Regions from separate parts of the Sphingobium sp. FG11 genome, predicted to be linked through region 1. Evidence: riboswitches for the same ligand, from Rfam matches in the RefSeq annotation. Region 1 holds a riboswitch; the other holds the start of a gene.
What was found. Region 1 has a riboswitch for cobalamin ahead of ACODSN_RS13900 (TonB-dependent receptor plug domain-containing protein). Riboswitches for the same ligand answer to the same signal wherever they lie in the genome.

Region 1 (5,956 bases):
ACGGCAAGGTCGTCGCATGGTTCGAGGAGCCGGGGATCAACGATGTCGGCGAGGATGACGACCCCTATGGCGAGACGCGGCCCGAGCCGGTGCTGGAATGGCTGAAGGCGTACGCATCGGCCTGAATCGATTGGCCGATAGCGCAAACAGCGCGCCCATCATCGTGACGGCGCTGATGGGCGCAGCCGACTTCGCCTGGGCGGACGGATTGCGCCGCGCGCATTTTCCGCCCGAGCGCAATGTGCTGCCGGCGCATATCACGCTGTTTCACCATCTGCCGCCGTCCGCGCTGGCGGAGGTGAAGCAGCGTTTGCGCCTGCTGTGCGCTGCGCCGCCGCCGCCCGCTCGGCTGGCCGAACTAATGCTGCTGGGGCGGGGTGTCGCCTACCGGATCGAAAGCCCGGCGCTGATGGCGATCCGCGATGCGCTCGCGGAGGCATTTGCGGGTATGCTGACGCCACAGGATCAGGCGCGGCCCCGGCTGCATGTCACGGTGCAGAACAAGGTTTCGCCCGCCGAGGCGAAGGCGCTCGCTGTGCGGTTGCAGACGGACTTCCGGCCCCGGTCTTTCGCCATTGCCGGCCTCGCCGCATGGCATTATCGCGGCGGGCCGTGGGAACTGGCGGCTGAATACAGGTTCAGGGGGTAAGGTCAGGCCGGATCAGGCCAGCCCGACTTCCTTCAGCGGCACCGAAGCATCCGCCAGTTGCGCCTGATCGAGCGCCGCACTCGCAATCACATGGGCGCGGCCCTGCACATAATCCTTCACCGCGTTGACGCAATCGAGCGCGAGCAGCTTGCCGCCACGCAGATAGATGACCGAAAAGCTGCGCGTCGCCGGATCACCGCGCACGATCGTCTGGTCAAAGCCGGTGGAGAGGCCGACGGTCTGGAGCTTGAGATCATATTGGTTCGACCAGAACCAGGGCACGGCATGATAGGCTTCTTCCTTGCCCATGATGTGCGCGACGGCGGTCTTGGCCTGATCATTGGCGTTCTGCACCGATTCGAGCCGCATCCGCGCGCCACGGGCGAAGTGATTTTCATGCGCGGCGCAATCGCCCACGGCATAGATGTCGGGCAGCGAGGTGCGGCAATATTCGTCCACATCCACGCCATTGCCGCCCACCGCGCCCGCCGCGATCAGCGGGCCGGTTTCGGGGACGATGCCGATGCCGACGATCACCATGTCGGTTGCGATCCGCTCGCCATCCTGCATCAGCACGGCGGTCGCCTGACCGTCCGTCACTTCGATGCAATCCATCTTCGCGTCGGTGCGCAGGTCGACGCCATGGGCGCGATGCTCGCCCTCGTAAAAGCGCGACAAGGGTTCACCGGCCACCCGCGCCAGCACCCGGTCGAGCGCTTCGAGCAGGACGACCTTCTTGCCGAATTTCGACAGCACCGCCGCCGCTTCCAGCCCGATATAGCCGCCGCCGATCACCGTCACATGGTTGATGCTGTCGATCTTCGCCATCATCGCGTCGACATCATCGCGGCGGCGCACGCCATGGACGTTGGGCGCATCGGCGCCGTTGCAGGTCAGCATGCGCGGATTGCCGCCGGTGCACCAGATCATCTTGCCATAGCCGATCTCGCGGTCGCCCACGGTCACGAATTTCCCGACCGGATCGACGCTTTTGACGCGGTGGCCGAGCAGCATGTCGATCTTTCGCTCTTCCCAGAAGGAGGCGGGGCGGATCAGGATGCGGTCGAAGCTCTTGTCGCCGGCGAAATATTCCTTGGACAAGGGCGGGCGCTCATAGGGCGGGTCCTTTTCGTCGCCGATCATCGCGATCGACCCTTCAAAGCCCGACTGGCGCAGCGAAATTCCCGCCTGAGCGCCGGCATGGCCCGCACCCACGATCAGAACGTCATAATAGCTCACTGCATCCCCCTAGCATATTCGTTGCGGCGTGATTTGGCCCGCTTTGGACAGGCTTTCAAGGGGAAACCGCAGCGGACGATGGGTGGCCGCGGTGAGCGAGGCGACCGGATAGGGTCGCCTCGCTCGATCTTCATGACGGTCAGAAGCGGGCTTTGAAGCCGCCATAAGCGGCGCGGCCTGCGGTCTGGAAGCCGATATTCTCGCGATACTCCTCGTCAAACAGATTTTCGACCCGCCCGTATAGTGAGAGGCCCGGCATGATCTGCACATCCGCGCCGATATTCACCACCGTATAGGCCTTGAGCGTCTCGACGTTGAAGGTCGCGAAATTGGTGTCCAGCGCCTTGCCATTATAGCGCGCCGTTACGTTCGCGCCGAAACGGTCATCCTTCGACCGCCAGGCGAGATTGGCGCTGCCGATATTGCCGGGGCGACGCACCAGGCGGAGGTCGTTTTCGTCCTTCGCGGTCAGATAGGTGTAGGCGCCATCGAACCGGAAGCCTGCGGGCAGCACGAAGTTTGCCGACACTTCGACACCCTCATGCGGGGATTTTCCCGCGAGATTATCGACGGTGTAGACGGGAAAATAGACCGTTATGATGCGGTCGCGCAGCTTCGCGTTGAAATAGGTCACGTCGATCCGGCCATGGCCGCCCAGGAACGACTGTTCCGCGCCCACTTCCCAGCCGGTCGACTTTTCAGGCTTCAGGTCGGGCTTGCCGACGAAACCGCTCGTCGGTGAAAATCCGAACAGTTCGAAAAAGTCGGGCGCCTTGACGCCAGTGCCGCCCGCCGCGTGGAGGCGGGTGCCGAAATCGAAGCGATAGCTGGCCTGTGCATGCCAGGTGGTCGAATCGCTGAAACGGTTGTTGAAATCCTTGCGGATCGATCCGCCCACGCCGATCCGGTCGCCGACGGTCAGCTGATACTGGCCGACGATGCCCCAATTATCCGTCGTGTTGAACGGGTTCGGACCAGTGAGGAACAGCGAGGTGCCCTGAAACTCCTCCCGCTCATAATCCACCGCGCCGGTGATCGCATGGGTGACAGTGTCGTCGCCCAGTTTCAGCGTCGAGGCAAGCGACACTTTGCGGCGGCGGCCGGTATTGCCGAAAGTCTCGACGCCATTGTCATCAAAGGCGCGGCGGCGCGAATTGTTGAGCTGGGCGCTGAGGTCGGTGGTCCAGCGGCCATCCTGTGTGCTGTAATTGGCGCCCACGAGCGCATAGAAGGCGCTGTTGGTATAGTGGCCGCCGGAATCGATCGCATTGCCGGTCAGGAAGTAATCCTGATCGTTGAGGTCCGCATCGGTGTAATTGTAACGCGCGACGGCCCGCAGCGTGAGCTGGCCGATTTGATAGCCGAACTTGCCATGCACGGTTCCGATCTTCGATCCGATGTCGCGCGAGCCGCCCGGCGCGACGACGAAACCGCCAATGCCCGAATAGGAGCCGCCAATGGCATAATCGAGATCGCCCACGACGCCCGCGCCGCGCACCGCTCCCTCAAGGGTGCCGAAGGATCCGCCCTCCAGCCGCGCCGCGAAGCCCGGCATCTCGCGCCCGCTGGCGGTGATATAGTTGATGACCCCGCCGATCGCGTCGGAGCCGTAGAGCGCGCTCTGCTCGCCGCGCAGGATTTCGACCCGCGCGCCTGGATCGGACGTCAGCGTCGCGAAGTCGAACTCGCCGGCATAGGGATCGGCCGCTTCGATACCGTCGATCAGCACCAGCGTATGATTGGCCTCCGCGCCGCGAATGCGAACCTGCGTCTTGCCGCCGACCGGGCCGGTGCGGTTGACCGCAATGCCCGGCACATCGCGCAGCACATCGGAGAGGATCGTCGTCTGGCGATTTTCCAGATCGACCGGCTGGATGACCGTGGCCGACGAGCCGAGGGTCGCGGTGGAAATGCCGCCATCGCCCCGGCTGGCGGTGACGAGGATCGTGTCGGTCACTTTGGCCGGCTCGTCAGCGGCGGCGGCCTGCGCGAAGCCCGCGACGGGCAGGAATAATGCACTGCTCATCAGCGCGCGGAATCTGGATGTCGTCATGGTCAATACCCCCTTGGCGCCTTGGAGCAACGTCCGGCGGGGGCTTGCCGCTATCGCTTGTGCCGGCGTCGGCCTGCACGCGAACGAACGGTCGGCGCAGGGCAGGGGGCAGGCACATTACCCCCGACCGCGCACCGATGCGGCCCTGGCCGCATGGATTCGTCGCTCAGACGGAGAGTGACCGTGCCATGACCTTTCCCTGGACCATGACAAAGAGCGACCGGTGCGCTGGCAGGTCTCCTGGCTTGCGGGTCGTCGCTTGCTGTGCGGCCTTCCCGGAACGCGCATCCTTATGCGTTCGCCCCAGTGACCTCCGTCATGCGGCATGACGGAAGATGCACATCTCGCTCACCGCTCACAGTTGCAGGGACAGCCGCGGATCGGGTGATCCGACCCGAAAGCCGATCATCCGCACCGCATTCCCGTTTTAAGCCCTTGCGGGCACCAGCGCGATCTTCGGCAAGGCAGAACCTCGCCAAGCCGGCCCTTAATCCTGTTTGCGCGTCAGGCCAACGGCTTTGTTTGGCCGCTTCATGCCGAGGGCGCGAGGGACGCGAGGAAATCATCGTCCGGACGCATGCCGTAGCCCGACGTCATCCGGTTGGTCAGGTTGAACACGCCGATCAGTTCGATCACATAATAGATTTTCGCGTCGCTCAGGCCTGCATCCCGCAACGCCCGCACATCGGCGGCTTCCATGCGTCCGGGCTGTTCGGTCAGCTTGACGCAATAATCGGCGATCGCGCGCTCCTCGACGGTCAGTTCGACCGTGCGGTAATTGATCGCGATACGCCGCGCGCGACCATGATCGCCAATCTCTTCGCCCAGCTTGTGCCCGTGAATGAGCAGGCAGGTGGGACAGGCATTGATCGAGGATACGATCACGCCGATGAACTCGCGCTCGGCAAGGGTCAGCAGCCCATAGGCCGGATCAAGGAAGATGGGAGACATGAAAGCGCCCGCACGCGCATAACCGGCCTCGTCATAGCCCGCGAGAATGCGCGTGGAATGGAGTTCGGGTACCGGCATGGTATCGACCCATTCCTGCGGCAGCTCATAGCCTTCAACCCCAGGCAGATAGGCATAAGGGTCGTTGGATTTGAACTCCGGGGTCAGGGTCGATTTGCGGTCAGCCATCAGCGTCTCTCCAATTATCATTTCGTGTGGTGATAATCGGATATGGTTGCGCTGTCATCTGCGGAGGCCGCCGCTACTTCCGGTGTTTCGGGAATTTTTCTGGCTGAATCTTGGCTGCTACGGACACACCTTAAATCTGCTTACTATGCTTTCCTGCGATATCTTAACTGCGCACCAGCCTTGGCCGACGATTTACCTATTATGATGATCGCGATCTCATTCACGCCCTTGCCACGCTCCTCTGGGGCATATGGGCAAAGCGGCGCTTCAAATCATGGGGAGTGTGCTCCCCATGATTTGAACACGCAAACGCTGACATTAACGACAATTGGAATGAGCTTAAGTTATCCCGGAATGGAATATAATCCCATCACACCGACCATTGCGGCGGGCCGTTATAGCCGCGCTGCGGCATTTCGCGGCCGCGGTTGATGGTCATATTTTTGATACGCCAGCCTTCGCCGGTGCGCTCGAACTGCAGTTTATAGATTGCCAGCGACCAGTGACCGTCATTGTCCTCGACCGGCCGTCCATTGGGCCATTTCGACAGCGCGATCAGATGCCAGTGTCCGCGCGCGACATCGCCGTCCACATCGATCAGCGGGTTCATCACATTGTGCGAAACATAGGGAGTGGCCCGCAGCGTGTTGAAAAGCGCGCGCACTGCCTCGCGCCCTTTTGCCTGGCCGATCGTGCCGCAGTCGTCCCAGATGCCATCTTCCGTGAACAGATCGGCAGACGGGCCCATATGGCTTGGTCCCTGACCTTCCCAGCCGCCGTCATTATAGTGAGTGTAGAGCGACATCAGCCGCGTAATATCTTCATGATCCTCGATCAGCTGCACTCGCTCTTCGAGCGTCGTCGGCCGCTTGCGATTG
Region 2 (5,956 bases), on a different contig from region 1:
ACCGGGTGGCCGACGCGGCGATAGAGCGCGTCCGGCCAGCCGAAGGCGGCTTCGATCGCGAGTGCGGCGAGGGCGATCGGTTCAGCCATCGGACAGCGCCCGATCCAGCCGGGCATATGCGTCGTTCGATCCCGGCAGGCCGAGGCGCAGCCAACGGGGATCATAGTCGAATGGACGGGTCAGGATCGCGCTGGCCGCCAGCTTTTCGAAGAGCGCCATCGCATCGTCGGTCTCGACAAGTCGGAAGAGCGGGCATTCGCCCCAAGCGGTCAGGCCATACCGCGCCAGCAGGGCGTCGAGCGCCGCCGCTTCGGTTCGCAACCGAGCGCGCATCGTGTCGATCCAGCAATGATCGCGATAGGCGGCCGAGCCGATGGCGATGGCGGCCGCTGAAACCGGCCAGGAGCCAAGGATCGCGCGCATCTGCGCAAGCAGCGGCACCGGGCCGATGATGAAGCCGAGGCGAAGGCCCGCCAGTCCGAAAAATTTGCCGAAGGATCGAAACAGCAACAGTCGGCGATCGTTAGTCACATGGGCAGCGAGGCTTACGTCAGGGTTGGAGTCAGCAAAGGCTTCGTCGATCACCAGCCACCCGTTCGCCGCCTCCAGTCGGTCGAGATGTGCGAGCATTATCGCCTCATCGTGCACTGCGCCGTCGGGATTGTTCGGGTTGGCGAGTAAGAGGATGCCGCCAGCGGCGGGCGTGCCGCCTAAGTCCGCTTCGCCACCGGAAAACATCTCCGCATGGGTGCGATAGCTTGGCCAGCCGTAGCGCGCAGGGCCGGGCAACAGGCGGCCGAGCAGTCGCAGGCCGATCTCGGTGCCGGGGAGGGCGGCGACATGGGCGGGATCGACGCCGAAATGCTGCGCGGCGGCAACTTCCAGTACGCGCAGGTCATGTTCTTCAGGCAGCCGCCGCCAGTCGATGTGCAGGCCGTCCGCACCGGGCCAAGCGTGGGGATTGATGCCAGTGGACAGGTCGATCCACGGTTCGGCTGTCGCCGAGAAGCGGGCTTTGGCGTCATCCAGCCGGCCGCCGTGAAAGGTCCATGACGTCATGCCAGCCGCATCCCGACAACCGTCGCGATGAGCAATCCCGTCTCGACCAGTTCGATGCCCGCGCCGTGGCCATCGCCAGAAATGCCGCCGATTGATCGTCGTAGCCAGTGGCTCCACAGGAACAGCAAAAGCGGCGTCGCCAGCAGGCAGGGGCTGCGCCATGCGGCGGCGGCCAGCGCCACTGCCCACAGGCCGATGTCGACGGGGCGTACGGCGTCGCGAAAGCGCGAGGCGAGGCCGGCGTGGAGCGGTGGCAGCCAGCGCGTCCAGACGAGGGGGGCAATCCGCGCTGCAAATGGGATTAGCGCGAGCGCCAGCCATGCGTGGCCGATGACGAGGGTGTGGAGCAGAACCAGCTTGGCGATCAACTGCAACGCGATGGCGACCACGCCAAAGCTGCCGACATGCGGGTCGGCCATCACCGCAAGCAGGCGATCGCGATCCTTGTGCGCCGCGCCACGCGCATCGGCGAGATCGGATAGCCCGTCGAGGTGAAGCGCGCCCGTCACGCTGACCCACAGGGCGAGCGCGGCCAGCGTGCCGGTCCACTCGTCGATAAAGGCGCCAGCCCAGCCGCCTGCCGCCACCAATGCGCCGACGATCAGCCCGATGAAGGGGAACCAGCGCATCGAGGCTGCAAATTCAGCATCCGTGGCCGCGACGGAAGGTGCAGGCAGCCGGGTCAGGAATTGCAGTGCGAGGATAAAGCTCTTGCCGGATGATTTCATGAGACCAGCGCCACGATCTGCGCCGTCGATGGCGCACCGGGCCACACCCGGAGGCTCAGAAGGGCGGCATAGGGCAGGTCGAACGCCCAGCATTGGCGCTGGCTCAGGCCGCAAAGGATGGCAAGGGTGGCGCGCATCGCCCCGCCATGGGTGACGACGAGCGTATTTTGCGGTTCGAGGTCGCCTAAAGCCGCCGCTACCCGGTTCACCAAATCCGACCAGCGTTCGCCCTGGGGGGGCGGATTGGCGTCGGGATCGTCCCAGAATGCGCCGATCGCCGCCTCGTCCAGATTCTGCGAGGATTGCCCCTCCCAGTCGCCGAAATGTAGTTCGCGCCAGCGCGGATCGATGGTGGCGGCAAGCGCGCGATCTCGCGCGATCGCTGAAGCGGCGTGTTCGGCACGACTGAGATCGGAACTAACGATATGGTCGATAGCGAGAGGACCCGCCCGAACACGACAGGCCTCGATCCCCGCCGGAGTCGATGCGACATCGGTGTGGCCGATCATGCGGCCGGGAATCTCGGGCGCGCCGTGCCGCAGGAGATGGAGGAGGAACGCCGACATTCAAGCTGCCGAAACGGCGGCCTCCGCAAAGGTCGCCATCTGTGCGTGCGTCGCCAGCGCCGCATGGACGATGTTGGCGGCGACGGCCGCGCCGCTGCCTTCACCCAGCCGCATGTCGAGCCGCAGCAGGGGATTGAGGCCCAAGGCTTTGAGCAATCCTTCGTGGCCCGGCTCCGCCGAACAATGACCGGCCAGGCAATGCGCCGTGATTTGTGGGGCGGCCGTTGCGAGCGGCGCGATGGCCGCGCAACTGATGAACCCGTCGAGCAGCACCGGCACGCGCAACTGGCGCGCGCGCAAAATCGCGCCCGCCATCGCAGCGATCTCGCGCCCGCCGACCCGGCGGAGCGTTTCGAATGCGGTGGCCGGGGCGTCACTGTGAAAGGCGAGGGCGCTGTCGACCACGGCGATTTTGCGGTCGATGCCGGCATCATCGACGCCGGTGCCCGGCCCGGCCCATAAAGCGCCATCGCCGCCCAGACTGCGCGCGCATAACGCTGCTGCCGCCGTCGAATTGCCGATACCCATTTCGCCGAGCACGAGCAGGTCGAGCGAGCTATCTACACTGTCCGCGCCCGCCGACAGCGCCGTCAGGCACTCCGCTTCCGTCATCGCGGGGGCAATCGTGAAGTCGGCGGTCGGCCGGTCGAGATCGAGCGCGACGATTCTGAGGTCGAGTCCGGCCGCGCCGGCCAGCGCGTTGATGGCGGCGCCGCCCGCCCTGAAATTGCCCACCATCTGCGCGGTCACTTCGGCGGGAAAGGCACTGACGCCCCGCGCGGTCACGCCATGATTGCCCGCGAAGATCACGGCGCGCGCCCGATCGATGCGGGGGATAGCACGACCCTGCCATCCGGCGAAGAAGATCGCGATATCCTCCAGTCGGCCGAGCGATCCGGCGGGCTTGGTGAGTTGCGCCTGCCGCTCGCGCGCCTGATCGATTGCGGCTTCGTCTGGTGCGATGCTTTCGTGGAGTGCGGCCTCGAAATCCGCGATATGGGAAAAGATCATTCCGCGACAAACCCCGGCGGCGGCGTGCGGGTGATGAAATGGCCCTTCACCCCCGATGGCCAGTTGGCGAAGGGCACGCGGCCATGATCGCTCGCCGCATAATGGACGGCATAATCCAGAATCGCGCGGGCGGCCTCGCCATCGGGCGTGAACCGCCCCAGCACATAGCCGACCTTGCCCGGCGCGCGCAGATGCACCGTGCAGAAATCGCTACAGGCGAACAGGCAGGGCATTTCCTGCACGGCGATGTCGGCATAGCGCGGGTCAGACGCCTTGGCGTCGCGGAGCGCCGCGACGAGGCGGGCACCGCCACGCGAGCCGTCATCATCTTCTCTCGCCTCCGCCGAATGGCGGCAGGTGTTGCAGGCGACGATGGCGGGGCCGTCTTCGACTGGTTTCAGCATCCTCGCGCCTTCGCGACGATGAATGGACAGGAAATGAGGATCATCAAACAGGCACCCTACGACATCGGGGCCGTCGATGCGGGACGTGCCCGGCGCTTGGACGCGCCAGACAGACCCGCAAAGCGCGGCCGGCCATGTCGTCTCTCGGGTTCACCCCCGTCCGCCCGGAACACCCTGTCCGCACGAAGGACGACCGCGACCGGCAGGTCTCCTGGCTCGCGGGTCCATGCCGGTTCGCGCCGCCTTCTCAAGATCGATCGACCTCAATGGCATGATGCGCGATGGCTCGCCGCTTACAGTTGCAGGGGCAGCCGGGGATTATCACCCCGTTCCCATTTTCATCCCCGTAAAGGGGAACCTGTCGCGCCGTGGGCCATAAGTCGAGCATCGCGCCGCGTCAATCGGGACGCGGGGCGATCCTTTCGAGCGGCACGACCAGCGGCGCGGCATGAGCGAGGTCGATATGCGCCCTGATGCCATAAACCGCCGCCAGATTTTCGGGCGTCAGTACTTCTGCGGGCGCGCCATCCGCTATAAGGCGGCCTTCCCGCATCAACAGCAGGCGGTCGCAATAACGAGCCGCCATCATGAGGTCGTGCAGCACGGCGATCACCAGCCCCCCGGCCCGCGCCTCGCGCGCGAGCAATTCCATGACGTCGAGCTGATGCCCCGGATCGAGCGCGGCGAGTGGCTCGTCGGCGACCAGACCCGGCGCGCCGACGGCGAGCGCCCGCGCCAGCATGACCCGCGCCCGCTCGCCACCGGACAATTCGGTGGCGATCCGGTCGCGCAGATGGCCGACATCGGCACGGTCGAGCGCTTGCGCCACCTGCTCCCGGTCCGTGTCGGAGATATGCGACATCGGACCTAAATGCGGCAGACGGCCAAGTGCGACGAGCCGCTCGACCGAGAGCGGCCAGTGCAGCGTCTGGCCCTGCGGGAGATAGGCGATCGATCGTGCGACGACGCGGCGGCCGATGCTGGTCACGGGCTGGCCATCGATCAGGGCCGATCCTTCGCTTGGAGGGACGAGGCCCAGCATGGCCCGCACCAGCATCGATTTGCCCGCGCCGTTCGGGCCGATGATGCCGACCAGCGATCCGGGCGCGAGGGTCGCGCTGACTTGATCCACCACCGCCCGCTGCCCCAGCCGGACGGAGAGGCGGTCGAATGTCACGCTCACCATAGCCGCCGCTCCCGCAACAGATGGACGAGAAAGACCGGCACGCCGAGAAAAGCGGTCAGCACGCCGAGCTTTAGCTCATTCTGCGTGGAGATGAGCCGCACCGCTATGTCGGCGAGTGTCAGCAGCACCGCGCCCGCAAGCATCGAGGGAAGGAGAACGGCCGAGGGACTCCGGTCCGTCCACGGCCGCACCAGATGCGGCACGATCAGCCCGACGAACCCGATCGATCCCGACACCGCGACTGCGCCGCCCACGCCGATGCCGACGCCGAGCAGCAGGCGCAGCCGCGTCCGCCGCAGATCGACACCCAGCGCTTGCGCGCCATCCTCGCCTAGCGACAATGCATCGAGTGCGCGCCCGTCGAACAGCAGCAGCGCGGCGCCAATGACGATACAGGGCAGGGCGATCCAGACATGATCGACCGATCGATTTTCGATCGAGCCGAGCAGCCAGGTGGTGATTTCCATCGCCGCGAAGGGATTGGAGGAGAGGTTGAGCGCAAGGCTGATCCCGGCGCCCGCCATGGTCGATACCGCGATGCCCGCGAGGATCAGCGTCAGCGGGCTTTCCGAATGGCCCGACAGAGTGAATAGCAGGACGAGCGCGAGCAGGCCTGCGCCGATTGCGAGCGCGGGTAGCATCAGCGGATTCCATTGGGCAAGGCCGAAATAGATCGCGCCCACCGCACCCAGAGCCGCCGCGTTGGACGCGCCGATCACCGACGGTTCGGCCAGCGGATTGCGCAGATAGCCTTGCAGGGCCGCACCAGCGAGACCCAGCATCGCTCCGACCATCAGGCCCACCAGCACACGCGGCAGGCGCAGGTCGAGGAGGATCGCCGTCGCGAGCGGATCGCCATGACCGGCCAGCACCGCCATCAGGCGCGTGGGCGCAATCGTGGCCGCGCCGATCGAGAGCGAGGCGACGGCCGCGAGCAGAATCAGCAGGATCAGACCGGGGATCAGCGCGCGATGGCGAAGGACGGGATGTTGGGCGGTCGGC

Region 2: linked by a shared signal. The riboswitch ahead of ACODSN_RS01145 (DUF1636 domain-containing protein) and the one ahead of ACODSN_RS13900 (TonB-dependent receptor plug domain-containing protein) in region 1 are both predicted to bind cobalamin.

Annotation. Positions count from the first base shown of each region.
Region 1 is NZ_JBMDKW010000017.1:48,071-54,026, reverse strand. It holds gene ACODSN_RS13915 (peroxiredoxin) at 1-125, shown strand, start outside; gene ACODSN_RS13910 (2'-5' RNA ligase family protein) at 98-649, shown strand; gene ACODSN_RS13905 (NAD(P)/FAD-dependent oxidoreductase) at 662-1,888, opposite strand; gene ACODSN_RS13900 (TonB-dependent receptor plug domain-containing protein) at 2,028-3,941, opposite strand; cobalamin riboswitch at 4,155-4,405, opposite strand; gene ACODSN_RS13895 (peroxidase-related enzyme) at 4,473-5,078, opposite strand; gene ACODSN_RS13890 (nuclear transport factor 2 family protein) at 5,449-5,956, opposite strand, start outside.
Region 2 is NZ_JBMDKW010000001.1:220,101-226,056, forward strand. It holds gene cbiB (adenosylcobinamide-phosphate synthase CbiB) at 1-89, opposite strand, end outside; gene ACODSN_RS01125 (aminotransferase class I/II-fold pyridoxal phosphate-dependent enzyme) at 82-1,059, opposite strand; gene ACODSN_RS01130 (adenosylcobinamide-GDP ribazoletransferase) at 1,056-1,787, opposite strand; gene ACODSN_RS01135 (histidine phosphatase family protein) at 1,784-2,353, opposite strand; gene cobT (nicotinate-nucleotide--dimethylbenzimidazole phosphoribosyltransferase) at 2,354-3,364, opposite strand; gene ACODSN_RS01145 (DUF1636 domain-containing protein) at 3,361-3,768, opposite strand; cobalamin riboswitch at 3,953-4,145, opposite strand; gene ACODSN_RS01150 (ABC transporter ATP-binding protein) at 4,166-4,954, opposite strand; gene ACODSN_RS01155 (FecCD family ABC transporter permease) at 4,948-5,956, opposite strand, start outside.